2 linked regions of the Rhodobacter capsulatus SB 1003 genome follow. The protein of the gene in region 1 binds, or shares a complex with, the protein of each later gene. Links are inferred from orthologs where the notes say so. Each region holds a gene or a part of one and is shown on either strand. Other genes may lie near its edges. The genes, in order: clpA and clpS.

Evidence for each region.
Region 2: the proteins of clpA (region 1) and clpS are in contact, whole or in part, in a solved structure (PDB 1LZW), measured with the Escherichia coli proteins. The link is inferred for Rhodobacter capsulatus SB 1003 from one-to-one orthologs.

Annotation. Positions count from the first base shown.
Region 1 is NC_014034.1:3,165,487-3,180,230, forward strand. The notes cover bases 140-3,183. They hold clpA (ATP-dependent Clp protease ATP-binding subunit ClpA), read left to right. Parts: upstream 140-522; coding sequence 523-2,844; downstream 2,845-3,183. Other genes in these bases: gloB (hydroxyacylglutathione hydrolase), read left to right, coding at 140-347; RCAP_RS14715 (M23 family metallopeptidase), read left to right, coding at 2,963-3,183. In the rest of the region: more of gloB, read left to right, coding at 1-139; more of RCAP_RS14715, read left to right, coding at 3,184-3,967; rpsD (30S ribosomal protein S4), read left to right, coding at 4,155-4,775; RCAP_RS14725 (hypothetical protein), read right to left, coding at 4,846-5,232; hisC (histidinol-phosphate transaminase), read left to right, coding at 5,462-6,553; RCAP_RS14735 (prephenate/arogenate dehydrogenase family protein), read left to right, coding at 6,550-7,479; RCAP_RS18680 (hypothetical protein), read right to left, coding at 7,730-7,990; RCAP_RS14745 (extensin-like domain-containing protein), read left to right, coding at 8,161-8,667; RCAP_RS14750 (DUF2125 domain-containing protein), read right to left, coding at 8,655-9,647; RCAP_RS14755 (gamma-glutamylcyclotransferase), read left to right, coding at 9,708-10,241; RCAP_RS14760 (motA/TolQ/ExbB proton channel family protein), read left to right, coding at 10,300-11,505; RCAP_RS14765 (peptidoglycan -binding protein), read left to right, coding at 11,507-12,775; RCAP_RS14770 (Hint domain-containing protein), read right to left, coding at 13,022-14,122; RCAP_RS14775 (lipid A deacylase LpxR family protein), read right to left, coding at 14,253-14,744. UniProt on the Escherichia coli protein: ATP-dependent specificity component of the ClpAP protease. It directs the protease to specific substrates. It has unfoldase activity. The primary function of the ClpA-ClpP complex appears to be the degradation of unfolded or abnormal proteins.
Region 2 is NC_014034.1:1,231,480-1,246,107, forward strand. What follows is about bases 4,836-7,763. They hold clpS (ATP-dependent Clp protease adapter ClpS), read left to right. Parts: upstream 4,836-6,086; coding sequence 6,087-6,440; downstream 6,441-7,763. Other genes in these bases: RCAP_RS05820 (D-alanyl-D-alanine carboxypeptidase family protein), read right to left, coding at 4,836-4,905; RCAP_RS05825 (HAD family hydrolase), read right to left, coding at 5,205-5,915; RCAP_RS05835 (class I SAM-dependent methyltransferase), read left to right, coding at 6,462-7,526; RCAP_RS05840 (lipoprotein), read right to left, coding at 7,545-7,763. Outside these bases: cytochrome c oxidase accessory protein CcoG, read left to right, coding at 1-421; RCAP_RS05805 (nitrogen fixation protein FixH), read left to right, coding at 423-878; RCAP_RS05810 (cation-translocating P-type ATPase), read left to right, coding at 884-3,112; cbb3-type cytochrome oxidase assembly protein CcoS, read left to right, coding at 3,130-3,288; more of RCAP_RS05820, read right to left, coding at 3,388-4,835; more of RCAP_RS05840, read right to left, coding at 7,764-7,955; RCAP_RS05845 (DEAD/DEAH box helicase), read left to right, coding at 8,159-10,171; hemE (uroporphyrinogen decarboxylase), read right to left, coding at 10,243-11,277; hemC (hydroxymethylbilane synthase), read left to right, coding at 11,397-12,341; RCAP_RS05860 (FAD-binding oxidoreductase), read left to right, coding at 12,445-13,821; RCAP_RS05865 (MFS transporter), read left to right, coding at 13,861-14,628. UniProt on the Escherichia coli protein: Involved in the modulation of the specificity of the ClpAP-mediated ATP-dependent protein degradation.

The sequences.
Region 1 (14,744 bases):
GTCTCTTCGAGGGGACCCCCGCGCAGATGTTCGACACGCTGACCCGTCTGGCCGCGCTGCCGCCCGAAACCCGGGTCTGTTCGGGGCATGAATACACCGCCGCGAACGGCCGGTTCGCGCTCAGCCTGGAACCGGGGAACGGTCGGCTGCACGACCGGATGGACCGGGTGACGGCCTTGCGGCTGGCCGGGGAACCCAGTTTGCCGGTGACTTTGGGCGAGGAACGGGCAACGAATCCCTTTTTGCGCGCCGATGACGCTGCGTTGCGCGCCGCGCTCGGCCTGCCCGGGGATGCCGCGCCGCTCGCCGTCTTCACCGCGGCGCGGGCGCGCAAGGACCGGTTCTGAAAGCACTTTCGCGCGCTGCCTGCGGATCGCGCGAAAGCCCGCCGCGCTGGTCAGTTTTGCAACAGAGCGGCGAGAGGTGGAAAAAACACGCGTCCGGGCCTTGAAGCGCGGCGAAATCCACCGAAACTTAATCACATGAGGCCAGTATCGGGAGACCCGAGGAAAGGAGCGCCGCATGCCTTCGTTTTCGACCACGCTCGAGCAAGCAATTCACGCCGCACTGGCGCTGGCCAACACGCGCAAACATGAACTGGCGACGCTCGAACATCTTCTGCTCGCGCTGATCGACGAGCCCGACGCCAGCCGCGTGATGCGCGCCTGCGGCGTCGATCTTGGCGAGTTGCGCACCACCCTGACCGAGTTCATCGACGATGATCTCTCGACGCTGATCACCGAAGTCGAAGGCTCGGAAGCCGTGCCGACCGCCGCCTTCCAGCGGGTGATCCAGCGCGCCGCGATCCATGTGCAAAGCTCGGGCCGGACCGAGGTGACGGGGGCGAATGTCCTTGTCGCGATCTTTGCGGAACGGGAATCGAACGCGGCCTTCTTCCTGCAGGAGCAGGACATGACCCGTTACGACGCGGTCAATTTCATCGCCCATGGCGTGGCCAAGGATCCGGCCTTCGGCGAAAGCCGTCCCGTCATCGGCGCCGAGGAGGAAACCGCCAAGGCCGAAGCCGCGCAACCGGGCGAGGCGAAGGAATCCGCGCTTGGCAAATACTGCGTGAACCTGAACCAGAAATCGCAAAAGGGTGACATCGACCCGCTGATCGGCCGCGCCGAAGAGGTGGAACGCTGCATTCAGGTGCTCTGCCGCCGCCGCAAGAACAACCCGCTTCTGGTGGGCGATCCGGGCGTGGGCAAGACCGCCATCGCCGAGGGTCTGGCGCTGAAGATCACCCGCGGCGAGACGCCCGACATCCTGGCCCGCTCGACGATCTATTCGCTCGACATGGGGGCGCTTCTGGCGGGCACCCGCTATCGCGGCGATTTCGAGGAACGGCTGAAAGCGGTGATGAAGGAGCTCGAGGATCACCCCGATGCGATCCTCTTCATCGACGAGATCCATACGGTGATCGGGGCGGGCGCCACTTCGGGCGGGGCGATGGATGCCTCGAACCTGCTCAAGCCCGCGCTGCAGGGCGGCAAGCTGCGCTGCATGGGCTCGACCACCTACAAGGAATTCCGTCAGCACTTCGAAAAGGACCGCGCGCTGAGCCGCCGGTTCCAGAAGATCGACGTGAACGAGCCCTCGGTCGGCGACAGCATCAAGATCCTGATGGGGCTGAAACCCTATTTCGAGGAACATCACGACGTGCGCTACACCAACGACGCGATCAAGTCGGCGGTGGAACTGGCGGCGCGCTACATCCATGACCGCAAGCTGCCCGACAAGGCGATCGACGTGATCGACGAGGCGGGGGCGGCGCAGCACCTGCTGCCCGACAGCAAGAAGCGCAAGACCTTGGGCGCGAAAGAGATCGAGGCCGTGGTGGCGAAGATCGCCCGCATCCCGCCGAAAAGCGTGTCGAAAGACGATGCCGCGATCCTGCGCGATCTGGAAAAGACGCTCAAGCGCGTGGTCTTCGGTCAGGACAAGGCGATCGAGACGCTGGCCTCGGCGATCAAGCTGGCCCGCGCCGGTCTGCGCGAGCCGGAAAAGCCGATCGGCAACTACCTGTTCGCGGGGCCGACCGGCGTCGGCAAGACCGAGGTGGCGAAACAGCTGGCCAATACGCTGGGGGTGGAGCTGCTGCGCTTCGACATGTCGGAATACATGGAGAAACACGCGGTCAGCCGTCTGATCGGCGCGCCTCCGGGCTATGTCGGCTTCGATCAGGGCGGGCTTCTGACCGATGGCGTCGATCAGCATCCGCATTGCGTGCTGCTGCTCGACGAGATCGAAAAGGCGCATTCGGACGTGTTCAACATCCTGCTGCAGGTGATGGACCACGGCAAGCTGACCGATCACAACGGCCGTCAGGTCGATTTCCGCAACGTGATCCTGATCATGACCTCGAACGCGGGGGCGGCGGAGCAGGCGAAATCGGCGATCGGCTTTGGCCGCGAACGCCGCGAGGGCGAGGATACGGCGGCAATCGAACGCACCTTCACGCCGGAATTCCGCAACCGTCTGGATGCGGTGGTCAGCTTCGCGCCGCTGCCGCGCGACACGATCCTGCAGGTGGTGGACAAGTTCGTGCTGCAGCTTGAAGCGCAGCTGATCGACCGCAACGTCCATATCGAGCTGACGCCCGAAGCCGCCGAATGGCTGGCGGTCAAGGGCTATGACGACAAGATGGGCGCGCGTCCGCTGGGCCGGGTCATTCAGGAGCACATCAAGAAACCCCTGGCGGAAGAACTTCTGTTCGGCCGCCTGATCAAGGGCGGTGTGGTCCGGGTGACGGTGCGTGACGATGCGATCGCGCTGGATGTCGAGGAACCGGGCAAACCGCGGCTGGCCGGGGCGAAACCGCGCCTGCTGCCCGCGGGCTGACCGGCGGCGGGGCCGCATCCGATCCGGCCCCCGGATCATGCGTGACCCCGACTCTATCGCCATGCTAGGCTTTTCAGGCGCTCCCTTGGGGGCGCCTGATCTTTTGGGGGATGTTGCGATGCCTCTGTTCCGCCCGCGACCTTGCGGCCGCCGCGCCCCTCTGCTGGCGCTGGCGCTCGGCCTGGCCGCCCTGCCCGGGGCCGTCCCGGCGCAGGACATCGTGCTGAAACAGCCGATCGCCTGCACCCTGGGCGAGACCTGTTACATCCAGCATTATGTCGATCACGGCCCCGGCCCGGAGCTGCGCGATTTCGGCTGCGGAACCGCGAGCTATCAGGGCCATGACGGCACCGACTTTGCCCTGCCGACCCTGGCCGCGATGGCGGCGGGCGTCGATGTTCTGGCCGCCGCGCCGGGCCGCGTCCGCGCCATCCGCGACGGCGAAGCCGATGGCGCCTTCGCCGCTGGGGCCGATGTCGCGGGCAAGGACTGCGGCAATGGCGTGCTGATCGAACATGGCGGCGGCTGGCAGACGCAATATTGCCACCTCAAACAGGGCTCGATCGCGGTGAAACCGGGCACGAAGATCGCCGCGGGCACCAGGCTTGGCCAGGTCGGCATGTCGGGCCGGGCCGAATTCCCGCATCTGCATCTGGCCCTGCGCCACGACGGCCTTGATGTCGATCCGTTCCAACCCGATCCCGCCGCCGCCTGCGACCCCGCGCCCCGCCGCACGCTCTGGCAGGACCCGCCCGCCTATGTCGGCGGCGGTCTTTTGCAGGCCGCGCTGAGCGATGCCCCGCCCGATTTCGCGGCGGTCAAGGCGGGCCTGACCGCAACTGACAGGCTTCCGGCCGATGCCCCCGCACTGGTGCTTTGGGCCTATGGCTACGACAGCCGCAAGGGCGATGTGGTGACGCTGACGATCACGGGCCCGGAGGGGTTCACCTTCACGCATGAAGAAGTGCTGGAAAGACCGCAGGCGCTGTTTTTCCGCTATGCGGGCAAGCGCGCCCCCGCGGGCGGCTTCGCCCCCGGCCGCTATGAGGCGACGGTCACCCAAAGCCGCGACGGTGCCGAAATCGGCCGCAAGGAAGCTTTCGTCATCCTTGCCGCGCCCTGACCGGCAAAACTGCCGCGGGGGCGTTGACTCTGCCCGCGGCCTCTGTATAAGCCCCCCATCCCGGCAGCGGCGACGCTTGCCGGGGCTTTCATTGGTGTTGGTGGACCCCGCAAGGGGAAGCCTGTCGCCCAAGGCCCAAAGCCGCGGGAAAGGACAACGCCCTTCACAGTCAAGAAGGAGATCAGCGATGACCAAACGCACCGCTGCCAAGTACAAGATCGACCGCCGCATGGGCGAAAACATCTGGGGCCGCGCCAAGTCGCCGCTGAACAAGCGTGACTACGGTCCGGGCCAGCACGGCCAGCGCCGCAAGAACAAGCTGTCGGACTTCGGCACCCAGCTGCGCGCCAAGCAGAAGCTCAAGGGCTACTACGGCGATCTGACCGAAAAACAATTCCGCAAGATCTATGGCGAAGCCGAACGCGTCAAGGGCGACACCGGTGAAAACCTGATCGGCCTGCTCGAGCGCCGTCTGGACGCCATCGTCTACCGCGCCAAATTCGTGCCGACGATCTTCGCCGCGCGTCAATTCGTGAACCACGGCCACGTCACGGTGAACGGCGCCCGCGTCAACATCGCCTCCTACCGCGTCAAGGAAGGCGACGTGATCGCCGTCCGTGACCGTTCGAAGCAACTCGCCATCGTCCTCGAAGCCGCCCAGTCGGGCGAGCGCGACGTGCCGGATTACCTCGAAGTGGACCACGGCAAGATGACCGCGACCTTCGTGCGCACCCCGGGCCTCAGCGACGTGCCCTATCCGGTGCACATGGAACCGAACCTGGTCGTCGAATTCTACGCGAAGAACTGATCCGGTTCTTTGCCTCCGAAACGAAAGGCCGCCCTTCGGGGCGGCCTTTTGCATGTCCGATCCGGGGGACTCAGCCGCCAAGCTGGATCCGGCGCCAAAGCGCACCGCCGCCCGAAAAATCGCCGCGGCGCAGATAGCTGGAATAGGACCCCTCGGCCAGCGCCTGCAGATAGCTTTGCATCGCCGGGGTGCTGGTCAGCTGCGGCCGCACGCGCGCCCCGGAATTCAGCGAAATCGCCTCGACCGAGCGCAGCACGGCCCGTTCGGTCGCGGCGCTCCAGTCGCCATCGGGATCGGCAAGATAAAGATCGACCGCGGCCAACTCGGCCTGCACCGCCACGCGGGTATCGACCGGCAGGGCATGAAAGGCGGCGCCCAGATCTCCGGCAAGGGCGGCGGATCCGAACGGCAGGCACAGGGCGGCAAGCAGCAGGGCAGGGAGAGAGGGGTGTTTCATCTGGACCTTCCAACATTTGCCGACCGGCCTCCTTTCGGCCCGAATTGTGGCAAGGGGCGGCGGCTGAGAGGGCAATATGCGGCTGATGTTCTAAAAATTTCCTAAAATTTGATCGGAGGCCTGCGGTCTGGCGGCATCACTGCCGCTTTCAGGCGTATTTGCGGTTGAAACAGCGCTTCCCATGCGGCTTTGCCCCGGCTATTGAGGCATCCAGGACAAGGACCTCATCATGACAGACCCGATCCGCCCCCAGCCCGGCATCCTCGACATCGCCCTTTACGAGGGCGGCGCTTCGCATGTGGCCGGCATCAGCGATGCGATCAAGCTCAGCTCGAACGAGAACCCGCACGGGGCCTCGGACCGGGCCAAGGAGGCGTTCTCGCGCACGGTGCACAAGCTGCACCGCTACCCTTCCACCGACCATGCCGCGCTGCGTCAGGCGATTGGCGACGTGCACGGGCTTGACCCCGCGCGGATCATCTGCGGCGTCGGTTCGGATGAAATCATCCGCATGATCGTCAACGCCTATGCCGGGCCGAAGGACGAGGTGGTGCACAGCGAACACGGCTTCCTGATGTATCGCATCGCCGCGCTGGGCGCGGGGGCGACGCCGGTTTCGGTGCCCGAACGCGAACGCACGCTGGATGTTGACGCGATCCTGAAGGCCTGCGGGAAAAAGACGAAGCTCGTCTTCATCGCCAATCCGAACAACCCGACCGGCACGATGGTCGGGCTGGCAGAGCTGGAACGGCTGGCCATGGGCATTCCGAAACAGGCGATGCTGATCATCGACAGCGCCTATGCGGAATATGTCGAGGGCTATGACGGCGGCGCAGACCTGGCCTCGCGGCTGCCCAACGTGATGATGACGCGCACCTTTTCCAAGATCTACGGGCTGGGCGGGCTGCGCATCGGCTGGGGTTACGGGCCGAAAGACATCATCGACGTGCTCAACCGCATCCGCGATCCGTTCAACCTCTCGACCTCGCAGCTGGAAACCGCCGAGGCCGCGGTGCGCGATCAGGATTGGGTGGTGCAATCGCGGTCGGAAAACGCCCGGCTGCGGCATTGGCTGTCGGAGGCCCTGGCCGAACGCGGCGTGCCCAATGACACCTCGATGGCGAATTTCGTGCTGGCGCGGTTCGGGTCCGAAGCCGAGGCCGAGGCCTGCGACGAATTCCTGAAAAAGGACGGGCTGATCGTGCGGCGCGTGGCCAGCTACGGGCTGCCGCATTGCCTGCGCATCACCGTGGGCGACGAACCCTCGTGCCGGCGCGTGGCGCATATGATCGGGCTGTTCAAGGCGGGCGCCTCGGCATGACACACTACAAGCGCGTCGCCCTGATCGGGCTGGGGCTGATCGCCTCCTCGATGGCGCATGCGATGCGCGAAAAGGGTCTGGCGGGCGAGATCATCGGCCATGCGAAATCGCCCGAGACCCGGGCGACAGCGCTGGAAATCGGCCTTTGCGACCGGGTTTTCGACACCGCCGCCGAAGCGGTCGAAGGCGCCGATCTGGTGGTGCTTTGCGTGCCCGTGGGCGCGATGGCGGCGATTGCCGCGGAAATCGCGCCGCATCTGGCGCCCGGCGCGACCGTGACCGATGTCGGCTCGGTGAAACAGGCGGTGGTCGAAGCCGTGGCCCCGCACATGCCCGATCATGTGCAGTTCATCCCCGGCCATCCCCTGGCCGGGACCGAACATTCCGGGCCGCGCTCGGGCTTTGCGACGCTTTTCGTCAACCGCTGGTGGCTGATCACGCCGCTCGCGGGCAACGACCCCGCGGCGGTGGCGCGGCTGAAGGGGTTCCTGACCGCGCTGGGCGCCAATGTCGACGAGATGGAGGTGGCCCGGCATGATCTGGTTCTGGCCGTCGTCTCGCATACGCCGCACCTGATCGCCTATACGATGGTGGGCGTGGCCGATCACCTGCGCCGGGTGACGCAGGAAGAGGTGATCAAATATTCCGCCTCGGGCTTTCGCGATTTCACCCGCATCGCGGCCTCGGATCCGACGATGTGGCGCGACGTGTTCCTGACCAACAAGGAAGCGACGCTCGACATTCTGGGCCGCTTCACCGAGGAACTGTTCATGCTGCAACGCGCCATCCGCATGGGTGACGGGCAGATGCTGTTCGACTATTTCACCGAGACCCGCGCCATCCGCCGCGGCATCATCGAGGCCGGTCAGGACACCGCCGCCCCCGATTTCGGCCGCGTGCCGCCGCCGAAGGCGGAGACGCGCTGATGCGCCGCCCCCGGAGCCTTGCGCTGGCGCTGATCACGGCGCTGGCGTGCGGTCCCGTTGCCGCCGACCCCCTGACAACCTCGCCGCTGCCCCGGCCCCGGCCCGCGGCGGCCGCGCCCGCGCAACCGCCCGCCGCCCCCAAGGCCACGCCGGGCGGGGTGGCGCTGCCCGCAAGCTCCGGGCAATCGCCGATCGAGAGGCCGCAGCCCGCCGGGACCGATCCTGCCGCCGATCCTGCCCTTTCGGGCCGTCACCCGCTGCCGCGCCCGGCCGCGATCCGCGCGACCGCCCCGGCCGAAAGCCTGCCGCCGCCCGCCGATCCGCGGCTGGCCGGGGCGCGGCCGAAACCCCGGCCCGCCGGGCTGGCGCCCCTGCCCCCCGCCGAGGCCGATCCCGTGCCGCAGGCCGATCCGCGGCTGGCGGGCCACCGCCCGAAACCGCGCCCCGAGACCCTCGCCGTCCGGCCCCCGCCGGAAGAGGCGCCCCCGGTCGCCTCGGCCGCGCCGGTCACGCCCGCCCCCGCCCCCACCACTCCCGCAGCCCGGAAGCCGCCGCCGGGCGGCGTGCTGTCGCGCCTTTTCGGCCGCCGCGCAAGCGCAAGCCCCCGCCCCGGAAGCGCCCGCGCCCGAAGCCCCTCCGGCCCGCAGGGCCGAGCCCGGCCTGCGCGGGTCGGTCTGCGGCGTGCCCGGCCTGATCGGGCAGGAGCTGCCGCCGATCGGCAATGGCGGGCGCGGCTCGGGCTGCGGCATCGCCGAACCGGTGCGGATCACCTCGGTTTCCGGCCTCAAGCTCTCGCAGCCGATGACGGTCGATTGCGCCACCGCCACCGCCTTCAAGCGCTGGGTCGATCGCGGCATCGTTCCGGCGGTGGGCGGCAAGGGCGGCGGCGTGGCGAAACTGGATGTCGGCCCCGGCTATGTCTGCCGTCCGCGCAACAACCAGCGCGGCGCGAAACTGTCGGAACACGGCCGCGGCAAGGCGATCGACCTGATGGGGCTGGTGCTGCGCAACGGCCAGAGCCTGGATGTCGAGCGGGGCTGGAAAAGCCAGCCGCGGATCTTCCGGGCGATCCATGCCGCGGCCTGCGGCCCCTTTGGCACGGTGCTGGGGCCCAAGGCCGACCGCTACCATCAGGACCACATCCATGTGGACACCCAGCGCTACCGCTCGGGCACCTACTGCCGCTGAGGCAGCCGCGGCGCCGGACCCAGCGGGATCGCCGCAAGGCTCATCCGGCCGTTCGCAAAGGACAGCGGCAGAAGCACCGACCCGTCCGGGCTTTGCCGCGCCAGATACTCGCCCATCGCCGCCAGCATCGGCTTGCGCTCGGGCGGCACCAGCCCCGCGGCAAGGCCCAGATCAAGCCAGACCGGAAAATCGGCAAGCGCAATCGTCAGCGTGCCCTCGGGCCAGCCATCGGGGGTGACGCTCAACCGCCCCGAAACGCCGATCCGGTGCCCGCCCCACAGCAGATCCGCCCGGCGCAGATCCAGCGCCGTCAGCGCCACGGGCCCGGCGGAGAGCAGCGCCGGCGGCTGCGCCAGCGCCACCCCGGCCTCCAGCGCGATCCGGTCGAGCCGGTCCGGCAAGGGCGTCGCCAGCCCGGCCTGACGGCTGAGCGCCCCCGCCAGACCGGGCGGCAGGGCCGGGGCGACGATCGCCCCCGTCAGCTGCAGGAGGCGCGGATCATCGGTCGGCCGCAGGGTCAGATCGACGCTTTCAGCCGCCAGCGAGGGCGCCTTGGCCGCCGCAAGCTGCAGCGCGGGGCTGTCCATCCGCAGCGTGATCCCGGCCAGCGGCAGATCCGCCCCCGGGGCCGCCGCAACCGTCAGCGCCGCCGCCGCGCCGGTCAGCGCAAAGGGCAGGCCCTGCAGCGTGACCCGCTGCGGCAGGGGCAGATCCAGCGTCCAGGCCAGCGGGTTCCAGACCGGCGCCGTCACCGTCGCCCGCTCCAGCGCCAGAACCGGCCTGCCCGCCTCGGCCAGCCAGGGCGCCTCGATCTGCACGCCGATCCGGGCCGGAAAACCCCGGGCGGAGACCTGCGCCGCCCCGGCGGTCTCGGACCCGGCCAGCGTCCTGCGCAGCCAGGCCGCCATCCCCTGCCCCGCGCCCCAATCGGCCGCGAGAACACACCCCGCCAGAACCACGCCCCAGACCCAGACCCGCATCGCAGCCTCTTTCCAAATCCCGGCCTTCCTTTTATCCCCCGGGATCAGGGAGGGCCAGCCATGCCCGAGGCGCTTTGGATTTTCGGCTACGGATCGCTGATCTGGGACCCCGGCTTCACCCCGGCCGAGGCCTGCCCGGCGCGGCTTGACGGCTGGCACCGCAGCTTTTGCATGCATTCGATCCATTTTCGCGGCACGCCCGCGGCGCCGGGTCTGGTGCTGGCGCTGGATGCCGCGCCCGGCGCCGCCTGCCGCGGCCTTGCGCTGCGCGCCCCCGCGGCCGAGGCCCCCCGCATCCTGGCCGAGATCCGCGCCCGCGAACTGGTCTCTGACGCCTATCTGGAACGCGCGCTGCCGGTGACGCTTTCGGACGGGCGGCAGGTCACCGCGATCACCTATGTGATCGACCGCGCCGGGCCGCAATATTGCGCGCTCGATTTCGAGACCCAGGCGCACACCATCGCCCGGGCCCATGGCGCCCGCGGTCCGAACCGGGATTACCTGTTCAACACCGCCGCGCATCTGGCCGATCTGGGCCTTGCCGATCCCGATCTCGAGGCGCTGGCCGCAAGGGTGCGTGAGCTTCTGGCTTGAGGCTTGGCAGGGGGGCGCGCGCGGCCTATCCTTCCCGCAACGAGTAGAGAGGCAGAGCATGCGCGCACCGGTCCGGGTCCAACCCCCGCAGTTTTCGCAACCCGTCCGACAGATCGTCTCGATGCTGGCGGTGCTGGGGCTGGTGGCCGCGGGCGGGTTCTTTGCCTATGCCCGCATCTATCCGATCTTCCAGACCAATCCGCTGCTGAATGGCCTGATCGGCGGGGTCTTCGTGCTGGGCGTGCTGGGCTGTTTCTGGCAGGTGGTGCAGCTGGTGAAAGCGGTCAGCTGGATCGAGAGCTTCGCCGCCGACCGCCCCGGACGGCCGATGTATCGCCCGCCGCAGATGCTGGTGCCGCTGGCCGCCCTTCTGGGCCGCGGCGGGGCAAGCCGCACCATCGCGACGACCGCCGCCCGCTCGATCCTCGATTCGGTGGCGGCGCGGATCGACGAGGCCCGCGACATCACCCGCTACCTGTCGAACCTTTTGATTTTCCTGGGTCTTCTGGGCACGTTCTACGGCCTTGCCACCACCGTCCCGGGCGTCGTCGACACGATCCGCGCGCTGGCCCCGCAACAGGGCGAGCCCGCCACCGCGGTCTTTGCCCGGCTGATGACCGGGCTTGAGGGCCAGCTCGGCGGCATGGGCACGGCCTTTTCCTCCTCGCTGCTCGGCCTTGCCGGATCGCTGGTCGTGGGCCTGCTCGAGCTTTTCGCCACGCATGGGCAGAACCGCTTTTACGGCGAGCTGGAGGACTGGATTTCCTCGATCACGCGGCTGAGCTTCGCCTCGGCCGAGACCGAGGGCGCGGGCGAGGCCTCGGCGGTGGCGGGGGTGCTTGACCACATGGCCGAGCAGATGGACGCGCTGCAGACGCTTTTCATCCGCGCCGAACAGGCGCGCAGCCAGACCGAGACGCGGCTGGCGCAGCTGACGCAGGGCTTTGGCGATCTGGCGCAGAAACTGGGCGCCGAGATCGAGAGCCGCGCCGGGCAGGCCGAGGCTTTGGCGCGGATGGCCGAGGGGCAGGAGCGGCTGATCGCGGCGCTGGACCGGCTGGCCGACCAAGGCGCCGCCGACCGCGATGCGGCGATGGATGTGGATGCGGAAATGCGGATGCGGCTGCGCTCGATCGATCTGCAGATGTCGCGGATGCTGGAGGAAATGTCTGCCGGGCGGCAGGAAAGCATGGCCGATCTGCGCAATGATTTCGCGGCCCTGACGCGGGCGCTCATGGTCCGTGCCCGCGGCGGGGAGGGCTGAGATGGCGCTCTCGGGCCACCGCGGGCAGCGCTTTGCCACCACGAATGTCTGGCCCGGCTTCGTCGATGCGATGGGCGCGCTGCTGATGGTGCTGATCTTCGTTTTGTCGATCTTCATGATCGTGCAATCGATGCTGCGCGACACGATCACCACGAAGGATCATGAGCTGGACGCGCTCTCGGCGCAGGTCGCGGGGCTGGCGCAGGCGCTGTCGCTGGAACAGGCGCAGACCGAGGCGCTGACCGGACGGCTGGAGGCTGCGGGGGCGCGGATCACCGCCTTCGAGGCGCAGGTGGCGGGGCTTCTGGCCGAGAAGACGGCGCAGGCGGCGGTGATTGCGGACCTGCAGGGCGATCTGAAAACCTCGGATGCGGCCTTGGCCTCGGCGCGGTTGCAGCTTGATGCGGCGCGCAAAAAGGCCGAGGAGACGCTGACGCTTCTGGCCGCGGCCGAGGCGGCGCGAAAGGATCTGCAGGGCAGGCTGGAGGTGCAGCTGAGCGAGGCCGAAAAGCAGGCGGCGCTGAAGGCCGTGGCGGAAAAGACCCTGACCGAGACCCGGGCAGAAAGCGATCGCAAGGCGGAACAGGTGGCGCGGCTCAATCAGCAGGTGGCGGCTTTGCGCGGGCAGCTGGCGGATCTGCAAGCGGTTCTGGACGAGGCCAAGGCGAGGGATACGGAGGCCAAGGTGCAGGTCGAGGCGCTGGGAAGCCAGCTGAATTCGGCGCTGGCGCAGGTGGCGGCGGAACAGAAACGCCGCGCCGCGCTGGAGGAGGAGGCGCGCAGGAAGGCCGAGGCCGAGGCGAAGGATCTGGCGCGGTATCGGTCGGAATTCTTCGGCCGGATGTCGCAGTTGCTGGACGGGCGCGCGGGCGTGCGGGTGGTGGGCGACCGGTTCGTCTTCTCGTCCGAGGTGCTGTTTCAGCCCGGTTCGGCTGATCTGTCGCCCGAGGGACAGGCGCAGATTTCGCGCGTGGCCGAGACGTTCCGCGAATTGGCGGCCGAGATCCCGCCGGAAATCGACTGGCTGCTGGAGGTGGACGGTTTCACCGATGACACGCCGCTCTCGGGTCAGGGCGAATTCAAGGACAATTGGGAACTGTCGCAGGCCCGCGCGCTGTCGGTGGTGAAATATCTGATCGAGGCGCAGGGCTTTGCGCCGAAACGGCTGGCGGCGGCGGGCTTTGGCGAATTCCGCCCGGTGGCGGCGGGCAAAAGCCCCGAGGCCCGGGCGCAGAACCGCCGCATCGAGCTGAAGCTGACGGAACGGTAAACTCATCGCTCCTGCCGCGGCTTGCCATGACCGAGGCCATCGCCGAGGTCACGCGCGGCATTGGCCCCATGCCAGCCGGGGGCCCAAAGGCCGCCGGCCAGCGCCCGCCCCGCCCATGGCGGGCGCTTCTCGCCCGCCGGGCCGGGCGTCGGCCTGTGTCGCGCTTGGGGAAACGGTCTTGCCACGGGCCTTGCACAGGCGGGCGGGAAACGCGGATCGCGTTTCCTTTTCGCCCGAAACCGTCGCTCAGGCCGCCAGATCGTGGCGCAGGATCGCCGCTTCCGAGGCGCTCAGCATGCGCCGCGCGAAAGGCCCGTAGGTCATCGGATCGGCCTCGATCCCGGGGCACAGCCGCAACAGCGCCTGTCGCTGATCCTCGGCGATGCTCTCGACCTCGGTCGCGGCGGGGTGGAAGCTTTCGGTCTCGACCCCGTTCGCCCGGATCACCTGATGGCGCGCGAACAGCAGGTGCAGATAGGTGACCTCGGGCAGCCGGGTCGCGACCCGCACCGCGGCGTCATCGACCAGATCGCAGGCCTGCACCAGCACCTCGGGCTCGTTGAACAGCGCCCGCGCCGCGGCACCGCGCACCAGCACCCGATGCTGCGGCGAGACCAGCAGATCGGCCGCGGGGCGCAGCAGACCAGGCGCCCCCGCCCGCAGCCGCACCGCCCCAAGTCGCACCGCCCCAAGTCGCACTGGGCGCAGATGCGGCAGCGCGTAAAGCCGGGCCCCGCTCATCCGCCGCGATCCGATCCACAAAATCTCCTGCGGGCCGTCATCACGGGTCGAGACCCGGTCGCCGGGCCGCAGCGCCTCGACCGGGCGCGGCCCGGCGGGCGTGTCGATCAGCGTTCCCGGCGTGAAACAGATCACCCCGGGCGCGGCCAGACGCAGCCCCGCCGGGCGCGGATCGACGCGGCTTTCGACCAGCCACAGATCGGTGTCGCGCGGCGGCAGGCCGCCCGCGAACATCAAAAGACGCGCCCGCGCCGCGGGCAGTTCGATCAGCGTGATGTCATAGGCGCGGATCCCGTCGGTGACGGCAAAGCTTTGATCGGGAAGCTCGGGCAGATCGGCACGGGCGCGAAAGGCGGCGCCGTCGCCACCCTCGATCGCCACGCCCAGAAGGCGGCGCACCACCCGGGCGGCGCGCTGGCGCAGCGCCTCGCTGCCCTCGGCCCCGCTCAGGATCAGCAGGTCGGTGGGGCCATCGACCCGCACCGCCTCGCCGCTCCAGCGCCAGCAGGCGCCGGTTGCAAGGCTCTCGACCGGGGCGCCCGCGGCGCCGTCGATCTCGGTCTGGTCCCACGCGATCACGAAGGTGCCCAGATAGCCCGGCTTCATTGCCTGTATGTCCTGCCTCGTTTTATGGACCCTTCGATCCTTGATTAAGCAAAACCTAACATGGGTGATTCGCCTTGTGAATCCCCCATTTTGACCCAGATCAAGGAAAGGACGATCTGGCGCGAAAAAGTCAAAAGCGCAGCCGCAGCCGAACCGAGCCGACCAGCTGCCCCTCGGGCTGGCCGACGAATTCGCGCGAAAGCCAGGTCAGGCCGTAAAACAGCCCGACCCGGCCCAGCCGCGTCGAGATCCCGGCGCGCAGGCGGCTGCGGGTCTGTTCCGGTTGCACGCCCCAGCCGCCCGGCAGATAAGCGCTGTCGAAGACATGCGCGACATCGGCGCCGAGCACAAAGGCGGTGCCGCCCGCATCGGTGCCGCCGATGCCGAGATGGCGTTGCCCGGTCACCTCGTCGCGCAGCCACAGCGCCCCCTTCTCGCGCTGCCCGAAGGCCAGATCGGCGCCCAGACGCAGCAGGGTTTCATCGCCCGCCCGCGCCTCGGCAAAGGGGCGCAGCTCGGCCCGGCCCAGCGCGATCGGCCGGGCGATTTCCGCGCTGACGGTCGGATAGAGATGGTTCGGCAACTGGCTGTCGGCGGCGCGCGGCCGGGGTTCGCCCAGCAG
Region 2 (14,628 bases), 1.9 Mb from region 1 along the record:
CTGGTCGGGCTTCGGCATCGCGCTGGTGGTGGGGCTGTTCCTGCGCTCGCCGCTGGACTTCAACGTCACGCCCAGCCGTGATCCGCTGTTCGTGACGCAATCGGACGGCACGATCCGCAACATCTACACGCTGCGCATCCGCAACAAGCACGGGTCGGAAGAAACCTTCCGGATCTCGGCGACGACGGCGGATTACGAGGAAACCCAGGCGCTGAAACTGACGCTGGAAGGGGTCGAGGGCGACACCGTCACCGTGCCCGCCGACCAGCTTTACAACCAGCGCCTTTATCTCGATGCTGGACCCGCGTCGGATCTTGCCGGGGCGAAGCGCACCGAGATCATGATCTGGGTCGAACAGGTCGGCGAGGACGAGCCGGTGTCGGATTCCGCCGATACCGTCTTCAACGGCAAGGGCAAGTGAAATGGCGAAACCGCTGACCGGCCGCAAGGTCCTGCTGATGTTCGTGGCCTTCTTCGGGCTGATCATCGCCGTCAACGTGACGATGGCGGTGCAGGCGGTGAAGACCTTCCCGGGGCTTGAAGTGGCGAATTCCTATGTCGCCTCGCAGACCTTCGATGCCGACCGCGCCGCGCAGGAGCGGCTGGGCTGGACGGTCAAGCCCGCCTATGCGGATGGCGTGCTGAGCCTCGACATCCGCGACCGGGCGGGGCAACCCGCGCCGCTGGGCCAGCTCGAGGTTCTGGTCGGCCGCACCACCATGGCGGCCGAGGACCGGACCCCGCAGATGACCCGGACCGACGGCGTTTATTCCGCGCCCCTCAGCCTTGCCCCCGGGGCCTGGCTGATCCACCTTTCTGCCACATCCGCGGACGGGGTGCTGTTCCGGCAGCGCCTCGATTTCTTCGTCGAAGGCTGAGCCCAATGACCGCTGCCCCCCTTGCGTCGGTGGCCCCCCCTGCGGGGGTCACCGAAGATCACCTCTCCGCTTCCGCCTGCCCGGCCTGCCTGGCCGCCCCCTCGGCCGAGGATCTGGCGAAATCGGGCGATATCAAGGGGGCGCGGATCATGCTCTCGCTGCCCACCGCCCATTGCGCGGTCTGCATCACCGATGTCGAACGCGAGATGGAGGCGCAGCCCGGTGTGCGCTCGGCGCGGGTGAACCTGACGCTGAAACGCGTTTCGGTCGATGCCGAGGCGGGGGTCAGCGCCGAGACGCTGGTCGAGGCGCTGGCCAAAATCGGCTACGAGGCCTATGAACTTGACCCCGGCATGCTCTCGGCCACGGAAACCGACAAGCGCGGCCGGGATCTTCTGATGCGGATCGGCGTCGCCGGTTTCGCGATGATGAACATCATGCTTCTGTCGATCGCGGTCTGGTCGGGCGCCGAGGCCGCGACGCGCGACATGTTCCACTGGATTTCCGCCGCCATCGCGCTGCCGACCGTGGTCTTCGTCGGCCAGCCCTTCTTCGCCTCGGCCTGGGGCGGGCTGAAACACGGCCGCGTCAACATGGATGTGCCGATCTCGCTGGCGCTGATCCTCGCCTCCTCGATCTCGATCTTCGAGACGATGCACCATGGCCATCACGCCTATTTCGACGCGGCGGTGATGCTGTCCTTCTTCCTGCTAGTCGGCCGCTACCTTGACTACCGCACCCGCGCCGTGGCGCGCTCGGCGGCCGAGGAACTGGCAGCGCTGGAAGTGCCGCGCGCGCATCTTCTGCGCGAGGGCGTCGAGACGATCGTGCCGGTGGCCGATCTGAAGCCGGGCGATCTGATCCGGGTGCGCCCGGGCGGCCGCATCCCGGCCGATGGCGAGGTGACTTCGGGCACCTCGGAAACCGACCGCTCGCTTCTGACCGGGGAAACCCTGCCGGTCTATGTGGGCCCGGGCACGATGCTCTCGGCGGGCGAGGTGAACCTGACCGGGCCTTTGACGCTGCGCGTCACCGCGGCGGGCAAGGACAGCTCGCTGCACCGGATGGCGGATCTGGTGGCGATGGCCGAAAGCGCCAAGACCCGTTACACGACCCTGGCCGAACGCGCCGCGCGGGCCTATTCGCCGTTGGTGCATGCGCTCTCTTTCTCGGCCTTCGGCTACTGGATGTGGGCCACGGGCGGCGATCTGCGCTTTGCCGTCAACATCTCGGCCGCCGTGCTGATCATCACCTGTCCCTGCGCGCTGGGGCTGGCCGTGCCTGCGGTGATCACCGCGGCGTCGGGCAAGCTGTTCCGCAAGGGGCTTCTGATCAAGGACGGCACCGCGCTGGAACGTCTGGCCGAGGTGGACACGGTGGTTTTCGACAAGACCGGCACGCTGACGATGGGGGCGCCGGTTCTGGAAGGGCTCGACACGATCGAGGAGGAAACTCTCTCCGTTGCGGCGGCGCTGGCGCAGGCCTCCTCGCATCCGCTGGCGCGGGCGCTGGTGGCCGCGGCCGAGGCGCGGGACATCCGCCCCGTCGTGCTCGATGATCTGCGCGAGGTGCCCGGCTTCGGCATCGAGGGGCGGCTGGGGGCGCTTGCGCTGCGGCTGGGCCGGGCCGACTGGGTCGGCGCCGCGCCCTGCGACAGCACCGCCACGCATCTGCGTCTGGGCGCGGCCGAGCCGGTCACCTTCCGCTTTTCGGATCACCTGCGTCTGGGCGCGGCCGAGGCGGTGGCGCTTCTGACCGCGCAGGGCAAGCGGGTGCTGATGGTCTCGGGCGATGTCGAGACGGCGGTTTCGGCGCTGGCGGGCAAGCTTGGCATCACCGAATGGCATTCGGGCGCGCTGCCCGCGGAAAAGGCCGCGCTGGTCGCCGATCTGATGGGGCAGGGGCGGCGCGTGCTGATGGTGGGCGACGGGCTCAACGACACCGCGGCGCTCGCTGCGGCGCATGTCTCGATCTCGCCCGCCTCGGCGCTCGATGCCGCGCGCACGGCCTCGGACATCGTGCTTCTGGGCGCCGATCTGGCGCCGGTGGGCGACGCCCTGCGCATCGCCGGACAGGCGCGGCGCCGCATCAAGGAGAATTTCGTGATCTCCGCCGCCTATAACGTCGTCGCCGTGCCGCTGGCGCTGGTGGGCCTTGCCACGCCCCTTGCGGCGGCCTTGGCGATGTCGACCTCGTCGATTACAGTGTCGCTGAACTCGATGCGGCTGAAATAGCCCGAACGGAGCCCAAGATGTCGGTCCTGACCTATCTGATCCCGATCTCGCTGTTTCTGGGCGGTTTCGGCCTTGTCGCCTTCCTGTGGTCGCTGCGCGCCCGGCAATATGACGACCCGAAGGGCGATGCCGAACGGATCCTGTCGGGCAAATACGACGACCGCCCGAAAAGCTGACCCCGCGGAAAGGGGCGTATTTGCACCAAGAAGAAACCCGGACCTCTTTTCAGGGATCCGGGTTTCTTCTTGGCAAAAATACGCTCTTGTCGCGGGTGGTTACGGCCCGATCACCGAACAATCGACCGCGCGGGCGGCCAGACGGGCGCAGGCCAGATCGGCGTCGCCGCGGCTGAGGCCCACAAAGAGCGCGTCATAGCCCGATTTGCGGGTCGCGACCTTGCGCAGCCCCTGCGACAGCGCCGTGCTTTCCATCAGCGCGGTTTTCAGCAGCACCTGTTCGGCGGCATATTGCGACGGATATTTGCCCAGGCTGATGCCCCAGTTGCGCCCGCCCGAGGAAGAGGCACGGGCGACGACCTCGCGCTTGCCTTCGGGCATCGGCGCGGGGGGCGTCAGCGCGGCGAGAATCACCGTGTCATTGCGCGGCACCTGCGCCGAGGCGCCAAGCGCCAGGGTTTCGGGCTGCGCGGTGGCGGTCTGGATGAAGACCGGACCCGAAGGATCGGTGTCGCCCTGTGCCTCGACGGTTTCGTCGGCGGGCTCGATCATCGCCAGGGTTTCGGGTTGCGGCGCGGTGACCTGCTCCAGCGGCGCGGCTTCGGGGGCCGGTTCGGGCGCGGCGGCGGCGAGCTGCACCGGCGCTTCCTCCGGTTCGGGCGTCGCGGCGGCGGTGGCCGGGCGGGCCTGCGGGCGCGGGCTGCGGGCCAGGCCTGCAAGTTCAAGCGCCTCGGGGGCGGCGGCGCGGGCGGCGACGGTGGCGGCCCCGGCGGCGGCGGCGGCCAGTTTCACCGCCTCCTCGTCGCCGTCTTCGGCCTCCTGCGCGGCCTCGACCTGCGGCCCGGCGATGTCGCTTTCGGCATTGGCCATCAGCATCGGCGGCTCGGGCTTTTGCGCATTGACCTTGCCGGGGGCGCGCTCAAACCCCAGGTCCATCAGCTCGGCCATCTTCGAGTTGCGCGCCGCGGGCGAGGTGCCGCCGAAGATCGTCGCGATGATGCGCTTGTTGCCGCGCTGCGCCGAGGCGGTCAGGTTGAAGCCCGCGGGCACGGTATAGCCGGTCTTGATGCCGTCGGCGCCGTCGTAGGCGTCCAGAAAGCGGCGGTTGGTATTGGCCACATGGGCGATGCCCGCATCCGCGGTCCGGCGCGAGAACAGGTTGTAATACTGGGGAAAATCGTAAAGCAGGTGGCGGCCGAGGATCGACATGTCATGCGCGGTCGACAGATGCCCCGCCTTCGTCAGCCCGTTGGCGTTCTTGAAAGTGGTGTTCTTCATGCCAAGCGCCTTGGCGGTGCGGTTCATCCGCGCCGCGAAATGCGCCTCGTCGCCCTCGAGGAAATCGCCGATCGCCGCGGCAGCATCGTTGGCCGATTTGATCGCCGCGCCGCGGATCAGATAGCGCAGGGCGATCTTTTGTCCGGTGCGCAGCCCCAGCCGCGAGGGCGCCTGACCGGCCGCATTGGCCGAGACCGTGACCATCGTGTCAAGGCTCGCCTCGCCCGATTCGATCGCCTGAAAGGCGATGTAGAGCGTCATCATCTTGGTCAGAGAGGCCGGGTGAAGCCGGGTGTCGGCGTTCTTTTCGTAAAGAACCTCGCCGGTGCGCGCGTCCATCACATAGGCTGCAAACGGTGCCGCCGAGAGCGCCACCGGAAGAACAGCCAAGAATATTGCCAAAAGCCCCGAACGGCCCCAGTGCGTCAGCCTGGTCACGATAACTGCCCTTACTGCCTCTATGTACCCCGTTGTGGTCTGGGGCTTGGCGGCAAGATTAGCACGGCTTCCCGGTGCTGAAAACCACGAAGATTCAAAGGCTTCAACTGAGGCGTTCGTGCAACGCAGGGCTGAATTTCGTCAACATGTTGGGGTGGCGGCCGGGTCGCGGCCCAGAGCTTGTGGTGATCCGTCGCGGATCAGCCCGCCGCGCCCGCCGCAATCGCGGCGACAAGCCCCGCCAGCCCGCCCAGATCCGGCAGCGCCGCAAAGCGCGGATGCGCCGCGGGCGGGGTAGCATGTTCCAGCGCCCAGGTCATCTCGTGCGGCACATGCACGCCCCAGCCGCCCGCCTCGAGCATCGGCAGCACGTCGGATTTCAGCGAATTGCCCACCATCAGCCCCTGATCCGCGCCGGTGCCATGGCGCGCGAAGACCGCGCGATAGGTCTCGGGCCGCTTGTCCGAGACGATCTCGACCGCGTCGAAAAGATCGCCCAGGCCCGATTGCGCCAGCTTGCGTTCCTGATCGAGCAGATCGCCCTTGGTCACCAGCACCAGCCGGTAGCGGTCCGACAGCGCCTCCACCGCCTCGCGGGCATGGGGCAGGATCTCGATCGGATGCGCCAGCATCTCGCGCCCGGCGGCCAGGATCTCGCCGATCACCGCGGCGGGGACGCGGCCCGCGCTGACCTCGATCGCGGTCTCGATCATCGACAGCGTGAAGCCCTTGACGCCAAAGCCATAGGCGCCGACGTTGCGACGCTCGGCGGCGAGCAGGCGCTGTTCCAGCTGCGCCACCTCGGCGTGATCGGCCAGCAGGTCGTGAAACCGCGCCTGGGTCAGGCGGAAGAACCGCTCGTTGTGCCAAAGCGTGTCATCGGCGTCAAAGCCGATCGTGGTCAGGGTCATCGGGGCTCTCCTTGCGGCCAAACTGACGCCGGGGTGCGCTGTTGGCAAGATGCGCCGCACTGGCTTTTCTTGCCGCGCCATGGTCCTATATTGAACCCCGGATCCACGATTCCCTGCGATCATGGATATTTGACACCGATTCGACCCTTTCGACACTGCGGAGGACTGCCCGTGCTTGACCCCCTATACCTCAGCGCCCCTCGCGCCGGAGACGGCGAGGGGGATGGCGCGGGCGAGGCCGGACTTGCGGTCAAGACCGCCCCGCGCACGGCCCGGCCGCCGATGTACAAGGTCATGCTGCTGAACGACGATTACACGCCGATGGAATTCGTCGTGCATATTCTGGAACGCTTCTTCGGCATGACCCATGCCCAGGCCTTCGAAATCATGCTGACCGTGCACAAGAAGGGGCTGGCCGTCGTCGGCGTCTATTCCTTCGAGGTGGCCGAGACCAAGGTCTCGCAGGTGATGGATTTTTCCCGCCGCCATCAGCACCCGCTGCAATGCACCATGGAAAAGGAGTGAGGGGGGCACCCCTCCGATCTGATGAGCCATCCCCGTCTGTCGCTGGCGCTTGAGGCGCCCGAAGCTTTGCCGCCCGAGGGGCGGATCGTCGTTTACCGTCCCACCGCCGAGACCGACCTCTCCGATCTGCCAAAGGACCGGCTGCAGCTGGTGCAGGGCTTCCGGCCCGATCACGACGCGCTGGCCGCGCGCGGCTTTGCCGTTGCCGCCGCGACCGGGGAGCGCGGCTTTGCCGCCGCCGTGGTCTTCGTGCCGCGCGCCAAGGCCGAGGCGCGGGCGCTGCTGGCCGAGGCGGCGGCGCGGGTGGTGCCGGGCGGGCCGATCTGGGTGGACGGGCTGAAGACTGACGGCATCGACTCGCTGCTGAAAGACCTGCGCGGGCTGGTGCCGATCACCGATCCGATCGCCAAGGCGCATGGCAAGATCCTGTCCTTTGCCGCCGCGCCGGGGGCGCTGGCGGGCTGGGAGGCGCGGCCGCTGCAGCCCGCGCCCGGCTTCACCACGCTGCCCGGGGTGTTTTCGGCCGATGGCATCGACCGCGGCTCGGCGCTGCTGGCCGCCTGCCTGCCCGAGACGCTGCCCGCAAGGGTGGTCGATCTGGGCGCGGGCTGGGGCTGGCTTGCGGCGCAGGTTCTGGCGCGCAAGGGGGTGGAGGCGGTCGATCTGGTCGAGGCGGAACATGCCGCGCTCGACTGCGCCAAACGCAACCTGACCGATCCGCGGGCGCGGTTTCACTGGGCCGATGCGACCCGGGTGAAGCTTGACGCCCGGCCGCTGGCGGTGGTGATGAACCCGCCCTTTCACACCTCCCGCGCCGCCGATCCGGGGCTGGGGCTGGCCTTCATCCGCGCCGCGGCGGGGCTCTTGTCGCTCTCGGGGACGCTCTGGATGGTGGCGAACCGGCACCTGCCCTATGAGGCGGCCTTGCGCGACTGTTTCCACGAGGTCGAGGAGCTCACCCCGCCCGGCGGCCGCGACGGCGCCTTCCGGGTGATCCGGGCCGAGCGTCCGATCGCGCATGCGACGAAACCGGAAAAGCCCGCACCCGAAACCGCCGCGCGCCGGGTGGTGCGGCGGCGGCGCTGACAGCTGGCGCGAGGTGGCCTATTCCTCGGGATAGGCCGCCTTGCAGGCGCGGATCGCGGCATTGGCGGCGGGGGTCAGCTCGTCGATCTTGTCGCGCAGCCCGTCGCGCTTGCGCCGTTCCGAGACCGGATCGATCGCCACTTCGCGGGTGCGGGTGACGGTGTAATCTTCCAGGCACATGCGCGGTTTCTCGATCACCGTGCCATTGCCGCGCCGGATCACGTCGGTGCCGCATTGTTCCCAGCGCGTCATCGGCACGTCGTAATCCTCATAGGCATAGCCGCGCGCCAGATTGCCCTCGATCTCGTCAAGCATGTCCTGCAGATGTCGGATCTCGCGGGTTTCGCGGTTGATGCATTGTTCCTGCGGCGTGCCGCAGCCGGTCAGAACACCGACGCCCAGAATACCGAACCCGATCAGCTTGCGCATGGAACCCTCCGTTTGCGGCATTCTTGCGCCCGGCGCGCAAAAAGGCAACCGGAGAGGGGGCTGCTGCCCCCCCGGCTGCGCCCCCCCGGGATATTTGCACCAGGGTGAACGGGCGATATTTGCCGTGACGGCAGAACGGGGCTTTCCTTTCGGGCGGATTGGGCGTATGGGCTTCGCTTTGATTGTAGCGAAAGCCCCCCCATATGACCGACTTCCCCCATCTTCCCGCGGCGCTTGCCGAGGCTCTGTCCGCGCGGGGCTATGATGCCCTGACGCCCGTTCAGGACGCGGTGACGCGCCCCGAGCTGGCCGGACGGGATCTCCTCGTCTCGGCGCAGACGGGGTCGGGCAAGACGGTGGCCTTCGGGCTGGCGATCTCGGCCGAGTTGCTGGGCGAAAACGGCATCTCGCCTTACCCGGATCTGCCGCGCGCGCTGGTGGTGGCGCCGACGCGCGAATTGGCCGTGCAGGTCAGCCGCGAGCTGAGCTGGCTTTACGAAAAGGCCGGGGCGGTGATCACCGGCGCCGTCGGCGGCATGGATGCCCGGGCCGAACGTCGGGCGCTGGAACGCGGCGCGCATATCGTTGTGGGCACGCCCGGGCGGATCTGCGATCACATCCGCCGCGGGGCGCTGGATCTGTCGGCGCTCTCGGCCGTCGTCTTGGACGAGGCCGACGAGATGCTCGACATGGGCTTTCGCGAAGATCTGGAATTCATTCTGGAATCCGCCCCCGAGGGGCGCCGGACGCTGATGTTTTCGGCGACCGTCCCGCGCGAGATCGAACGTCTGGCGCAGACCTTCCAGCGCGAGGCGGAGCGGATTTCCACCGTGTCCTCGCGCGAGAGCCATGCCGATATCGACTATCGCGGCGTGCTGGTGGACCGCTCTGACCGTGAAAATGCCATCGTCAACCTGCTGCGCCTGCACGAGGCGGAACGCGCCATCGTCTTCTGCTCGACCCGGGCGGCGGTGACGCATCTGACCGGCAAGCTTCTGAACCGGGGCTTCTCGGTCGTGGCGCTCTCGGGCGAGCTGACGCAGGACGAACGCTCGCGCGCGCTGCAGATGATGCGCGACGGCCGGGCGCGGGTCTGCATCGCCACCGACGTTGCCGCGCGCGGCATCGACCTTCCGGGGCTGGAGCTGGTGATTCACGCCGATCTGCCGATGAACCGCGAGGGGCTGTTGCACCGTTCGGGCCGCACCGGCCGGGCCGGGCGCAAGGGGCTTTCGGCCATTGTCGTGCCGCTGAACGTGCGCGCCAAGGCCGAGCGGCTTCTGCGCGAGGCGCAGGTTTCGGTGACCTGGGAAGGGGCGCCGACGCCCGAGGATATTCTGGCCCGCGATCAGGAACGTCTGCTGACGGAACCGGCGCTGACCGAGCCCGCGACGGCCGAGGAATTCGACGCCATCGCCCGGCTTTTGGAAACGCATGAGCCGAAGCAGCTCGCCGCCGCCGTGCTGCGCCATTTCCGCGCCGCCCGCACCGCGCCCGAGGATGTGATCCCGGTCAGCGTGGGCGAGGGGCCGAAGCCCCGCGCGCGCGAGGAATTCGGGGCTGCGCGCTGGTATCGGCTCTCGATGGGCCATGACCAATGGGTGGACCCGAAATGGCTGTTGCCGATGCTGTGCCGCGCGGGCGATCTGACCCGGCGCGACATCGGGATGATCCGGGTGATGCAGGATCAGACCTTCGTGCAGATCCATGAATCGATGGCCGACCGTTTCGAAGCGGGTCTGGGCGCCGATCGGGTGATGGAAGGCAAATGCACGGTCGAAAACCTGCCGGGCATGCCCGAGGGCCTCGACCGTCCGGCGCCGAAGCCCGACCGCTGGAGCAAGACCGGCGATCGCAAGCCCTATGAGAAGAAACCCTATGCCCCGCGCGGCAGCTATGGCGACAAACCGGCGCCGAAGCCGCATCGCAAGGGCCCGCCGCGCGAAGAGGGGGCCGAACGCGCGCCGCGGTTTGAAAAGACCGAGCGTTTCGAGAAATCCGACCGCGCCGAGCGCCCGGCCCATCCGGCCCGCAAGCCTGCGGGCGACGCGCCCGCGCCGAAACCCCGCAAGGCCGCCCCCTGGGCCCGCGAAGGCGGCCACGGTGCCGCCGCGAAAGAGGGCAAACCGGCGCCGAAATACGGCGCGAAAAGCTTTGCCAAGCCCGGCGCGAAACCCGCGGGCAAGCCCGGCCCGAAAAAACCGCGCAGCTTCTGAACCGCTGCGCCAGATAAGCAAAGGGGGCCTCGCGGCCCCCTTTTTCTTGGTTCAAATACGCCCTTGCGCGCTCAGCCCTTGCGGATGGTTTCCATCAGGAGCGTGACATTGTCCGGGTTCGCCTCGGGCGTGATGCCATGGCCGAGGTTGAAGATATGCGGCCCGTTCTTGAACGCGGCGACGACCTTTTTCGTCGCTTCCACAAGCTCTTGGCCGCCGGTCACCATGTAGGACGGGTCCAGGTTGCCCTGCACGCAGGTCTTGCCCTTTTGCACGTTTTCCGCCGCCCAGTCCGGCGAGACCGAATTGTCGATGGCGACGCAATCCGCCCCGGTCTTTTCGGCAAAACCGATGTAGCCCTGGCCCGCCTCGCGCGGGAAGGCGATGACCGGCAGGCCGGGGAAGCGGCGCTTCATCTCGGCGGTGATGACGCGGGCGGGTTCGACCGCGAAATCCTCGAAATCCTGGCCCTTGAGCGAACCGGCCCAGCTGTCGAACAGCTTGACGACTTCGCAGCCCGCCTCGACCTGTTTCGACAGGTATTCGATCGTCGCCACGGTCACCGCGTCGATCAGCGCCGAAAACGCCGCCCGGTCGGTGTCCTTGAACTTGTGCGCCGCCGCCTGATCCTTGGAGCCGCGGCCCGCGATCATGTAGGTGGCCACGGTCCAGGGCATGCCCGCAAAGCCGATGAAAGTGGTTTCCTTCGGCAGCTCGCGCGACAGGATCTTGCAGGTCTCATAGACCGGGGCGAGCTTGTCGTGGATGTCGTCCTTGCCCTTGAGGCCCTTGACGCCCTCCATCGAGGTCACGGTGGACATCCGCGGCCCTTCCCCGGTTTCAAACCACAGATCAAGGCCAAGCGCCTGCGGCAAAAGCAGGATGTCGGCGAAAAGGATCGCGGCGTCGAACCCATAACGGCGGATCGGCTGCAGCGTCACTTCGGCAGCAAGGTCCGGCGTGTAGCACAGGCTGAGGAAATCGCCCGCCTGCGCGCGGGTGGCGCGGTATTCCGGCAGGTAGCGGCCCGCCTGCCGCATCAGCCACACCGGCGGCGTGGGAAGAACTTCGCCCTTGAGGGCGCGCAGGATCGTCTTGTCGGTCATTTGGAGGGCCTCCTTCTTGCCCCTTAACAGCGTCCCCTGCGGCTGAATGTCAAGCACTGTTGACACTTGTAAAGCTTGCGCGGGCAATCTGACGCGGTTATGCCAAGCGCATGGAACAGATGCCCTCGCCCAACGCCCCGCTGAAGATCGGCACCCGCGGCAGCCCTCTGGCGCTCGCGCAAGCCTTTGAGACCCGCTCGCGGCTCATGGCCGCGTTCGATCTGCCCGAAGAGGCCTTCGAGATCGTCGTGATCAAGACCTCGGGCGACAATGCGGCGCTGATCGCCGCCGACAAGCCTTTGAAAGAGGTGGGGGGCAAGGGCCTTTTCACCAAGGAAATCGAAGAGGCGATGCTGGCGGGCTCGATCGACATCGCCGTGCATTCGATGAAGGACATGCCGACGCTTCAGCCCGAGGGGCTGATCCTCGATTGCTACCTGCCGCGCGAAGACACCCGCGACGCCTTCGTTTCGATGAAATACAATTCGCTCGCCGAGCTGCCCGAGGGCGCGGTGGTGGGCACCTCCAGCTTGCGCCGTCGCGCCCAGCTTGCCGCGCGTCGCCCCGATCTGAAGATGGTCGAATTCCGCGGCAACGTGCAGACGCGGATGAAGAAACTGGGCGAAGGCGTGGCCGATGCCACCTTCCTTGCGCTGGCCGGTCTGAACCGTCTGGGCATGTCCGAAGTGGCGAAATCCGCGATCGAGCCCGAGGACATGCTGCCCGCCGTGGCGCAGGGCTGCATCGGGATCGAACGCCGCGAGGCCGACACCCGGGCCAAGATGCTGCTCGATGCGATCCATCACGCGCCTTCGGGCCTGCGGCTGGCCTGCGAACGCAGCTTCCTGCTGACGCTCGACGGCTCCTGCGAGACCCCGATCGGCGGTCTTTCGGTGCTGGAAGGCGATCAGATCTGGCTGCGCGGCGAGATCCTGCGTCCCGATGGCTCCGAGACGATCACCGGCGAGATCCGCGGCCCGGCCGCCGATGGCGTGGCGCTGGGGGCGGAGCTGGCGAAACAATTGCTGGCCAAGGCGCCCGCGGATTTCTTCTGCTGGCGGTAAGCCTGCCGCGCCCGCGCGAAGGGCGTATTTGGGCCAAGAAGAAACCAATGCCGTTTCTTCTTGGTGCAAATACGCGAAAGCGCGGCCTGAGCCGGGGGATCCGATGGATCTTCTTGACCGACTGAGCGATCTTCTCGGCCCTGCGCAGGTTCTGCGCGGGGCCGAAGCTTTGGCCTATGGCCGCGAATGGACCGGGCATTATGTCTGGGAACCGCTGGCCGTCGTCCGCCCCGGCACCACCGAGGAGGTGGCCGCGGTCCTGCGTCTGGCGCATCAGACCGGCACGCCGGTCGTGCCCCTTGGCGGCAATACCGGGCTGAACGGGGGCACCTTCGCGCCCGGTGCGCTGATGCTCTCGCTCTCCCGCATGAACCGCATCCGCGATCTGAACCCCGCCGCGCGGACGGTGGTGGCCGAGGCCGGGGTGGTTCTGGAAACCTTGCAGGATCTTGCCGCCGCGCAGGGGCTGGCCTTTCCGCTGAGTTTCGGCGCCAAGGGCTCGGCGATGGTGGGGGGATTTCTCTCGACCAATGCGGGCGGCTCGAACGTGCTGCGCTACGGCTCGGCCCGGGCCCTGTGTCTGGGGCTCGAAGTGGTTCTGGCCGATGGCCGGATCTGGCACGGGCTGACGGGCCTGCACAAGGACAACACCGGCTACGATCTGCGCGATCTGATCATCGGGGCCGAGGGGACGCTTGGCGTCATCACCGCTGCCGTGCTGAAACTGGTGCCCGCGCCCGGGGCCTATGCGACGGCGCTGGTCGGGCTTGACAGCCTGTCCGAGGCGCTCGCGCTGCTCAACACCGTGCAATCCGGCACGGGCGGCGCGGTCGAGGCCTTCGAATTCATGCCCGATCGTTACATGGCGCGGCTTTCCCGGCTGAAACCGGCGCTGGCCTGTCCCTATGCGCCCCGCCCGGTCAATCTGCTGATCGAGACCGCGACCACCGTGCCCGGCGCCGATCCCGGTGCCGCGCTGGAAGCCCTGCTTGGCGCGGCGATGGAGGCGGGGCAGATCGCCGAGGCGGTGATTGCCCAATCCGCCAGCCAGCGCCGCAAGCTGTGGGAGATGCGCGAATCGGCGGCCGAGATCACCTTCACCACGCCCGATATCGTCGATTGCGACATCGCCCTGCCGCTGGACCGGCTTGAGAACTTTCTGGCCCGGATGACGCCTGCGCTGGCCGAGCTCGACCCCGGCGCCGAGGAATTGGTGATCGCGCATCTGGGCGATGGCAACATCCATTACACCGCCTACCCCTCGCGCCCCGATCCCGTGCTGGCGCAGGCGATCCGGGCCCGGGTCAGCACCGAGGCGGTCGCCCTGGGCGGCAGTTTCAGTGCCGAACACGGAGTGGGGATTTCGAAGCGCGCGACGATGGCGGCGCACAAGGACCCGGTGGCCCTGCAGATGATGGCCGCGATCAAGGCGGCGCTGGACCCCAAGGGCATCCTCAACCCCGGCAAGGTGCTGCCTTAGGGGGTTGAGAATCGCCTCTGCCAGGCGCATCAGGCCCCCATGTCCCTTGCCGCCCCCTTCCGCCCGATCCTGCGCGACCGCACCCTGATGCTGGCCGCCTGCCTTCTGGTCCTGTTCGGCGCCCATGCGGCGACGATCGCGCCCTATGTGTCCTCGCTTGCGGTCAAGGTCTTCGGCCTTTCCGATCACGCCTTTTCGGCGCTGCTGATCCTGGCCTCGCTGGTCGCCGTCGCCACCTCGGTCGGTTTCGGCATCCTCGCTGATCAGCGCGCCAACCGCCGCGCCATCGCGCTGACGACGGTGACGGCGCTGACGCTGGGCACGGCGCTGATGGCGCTGGCCCCCGCCACCCCCGCCTTCGTGCTGGCGCATGCGCTGTTGCTGCCGATCTCAAGCGCCATCTTCGGGCAGATCTTCGCGCTGGCCCGTCTGGCCGCCACCACCCAGCCCGAGGCCGACCGGCCCGCCGTCCTTTCCACCCTGCGCGCGCTTTTCGCGCTGCCCTGGGTCGTGGTGCTGCCGATCTGGTCGGTGGTGTTTCAGGGCACGACGCCGCTCACCGCGATCTATCCGGTCTGCCTGGTGCTGGCGGCGCTGATGCTGGGGCTGACCGCATGGCTTTGGCCCCGCGACGGCGCAACCCATTGGGAAGACATCCCTTCTGGCCTTTCGTTCCGCGAGGCGCTGACCGAAATCGCCCATCCCCGCGTGCTGATCCGGGTTCTGGCCCTTGGCACGATCAACGGCGCGGTGATGCTTTACATGGTCGTCGTCGGGCTGGTCTTTGCGGGCATTCCCTTTCGCGGC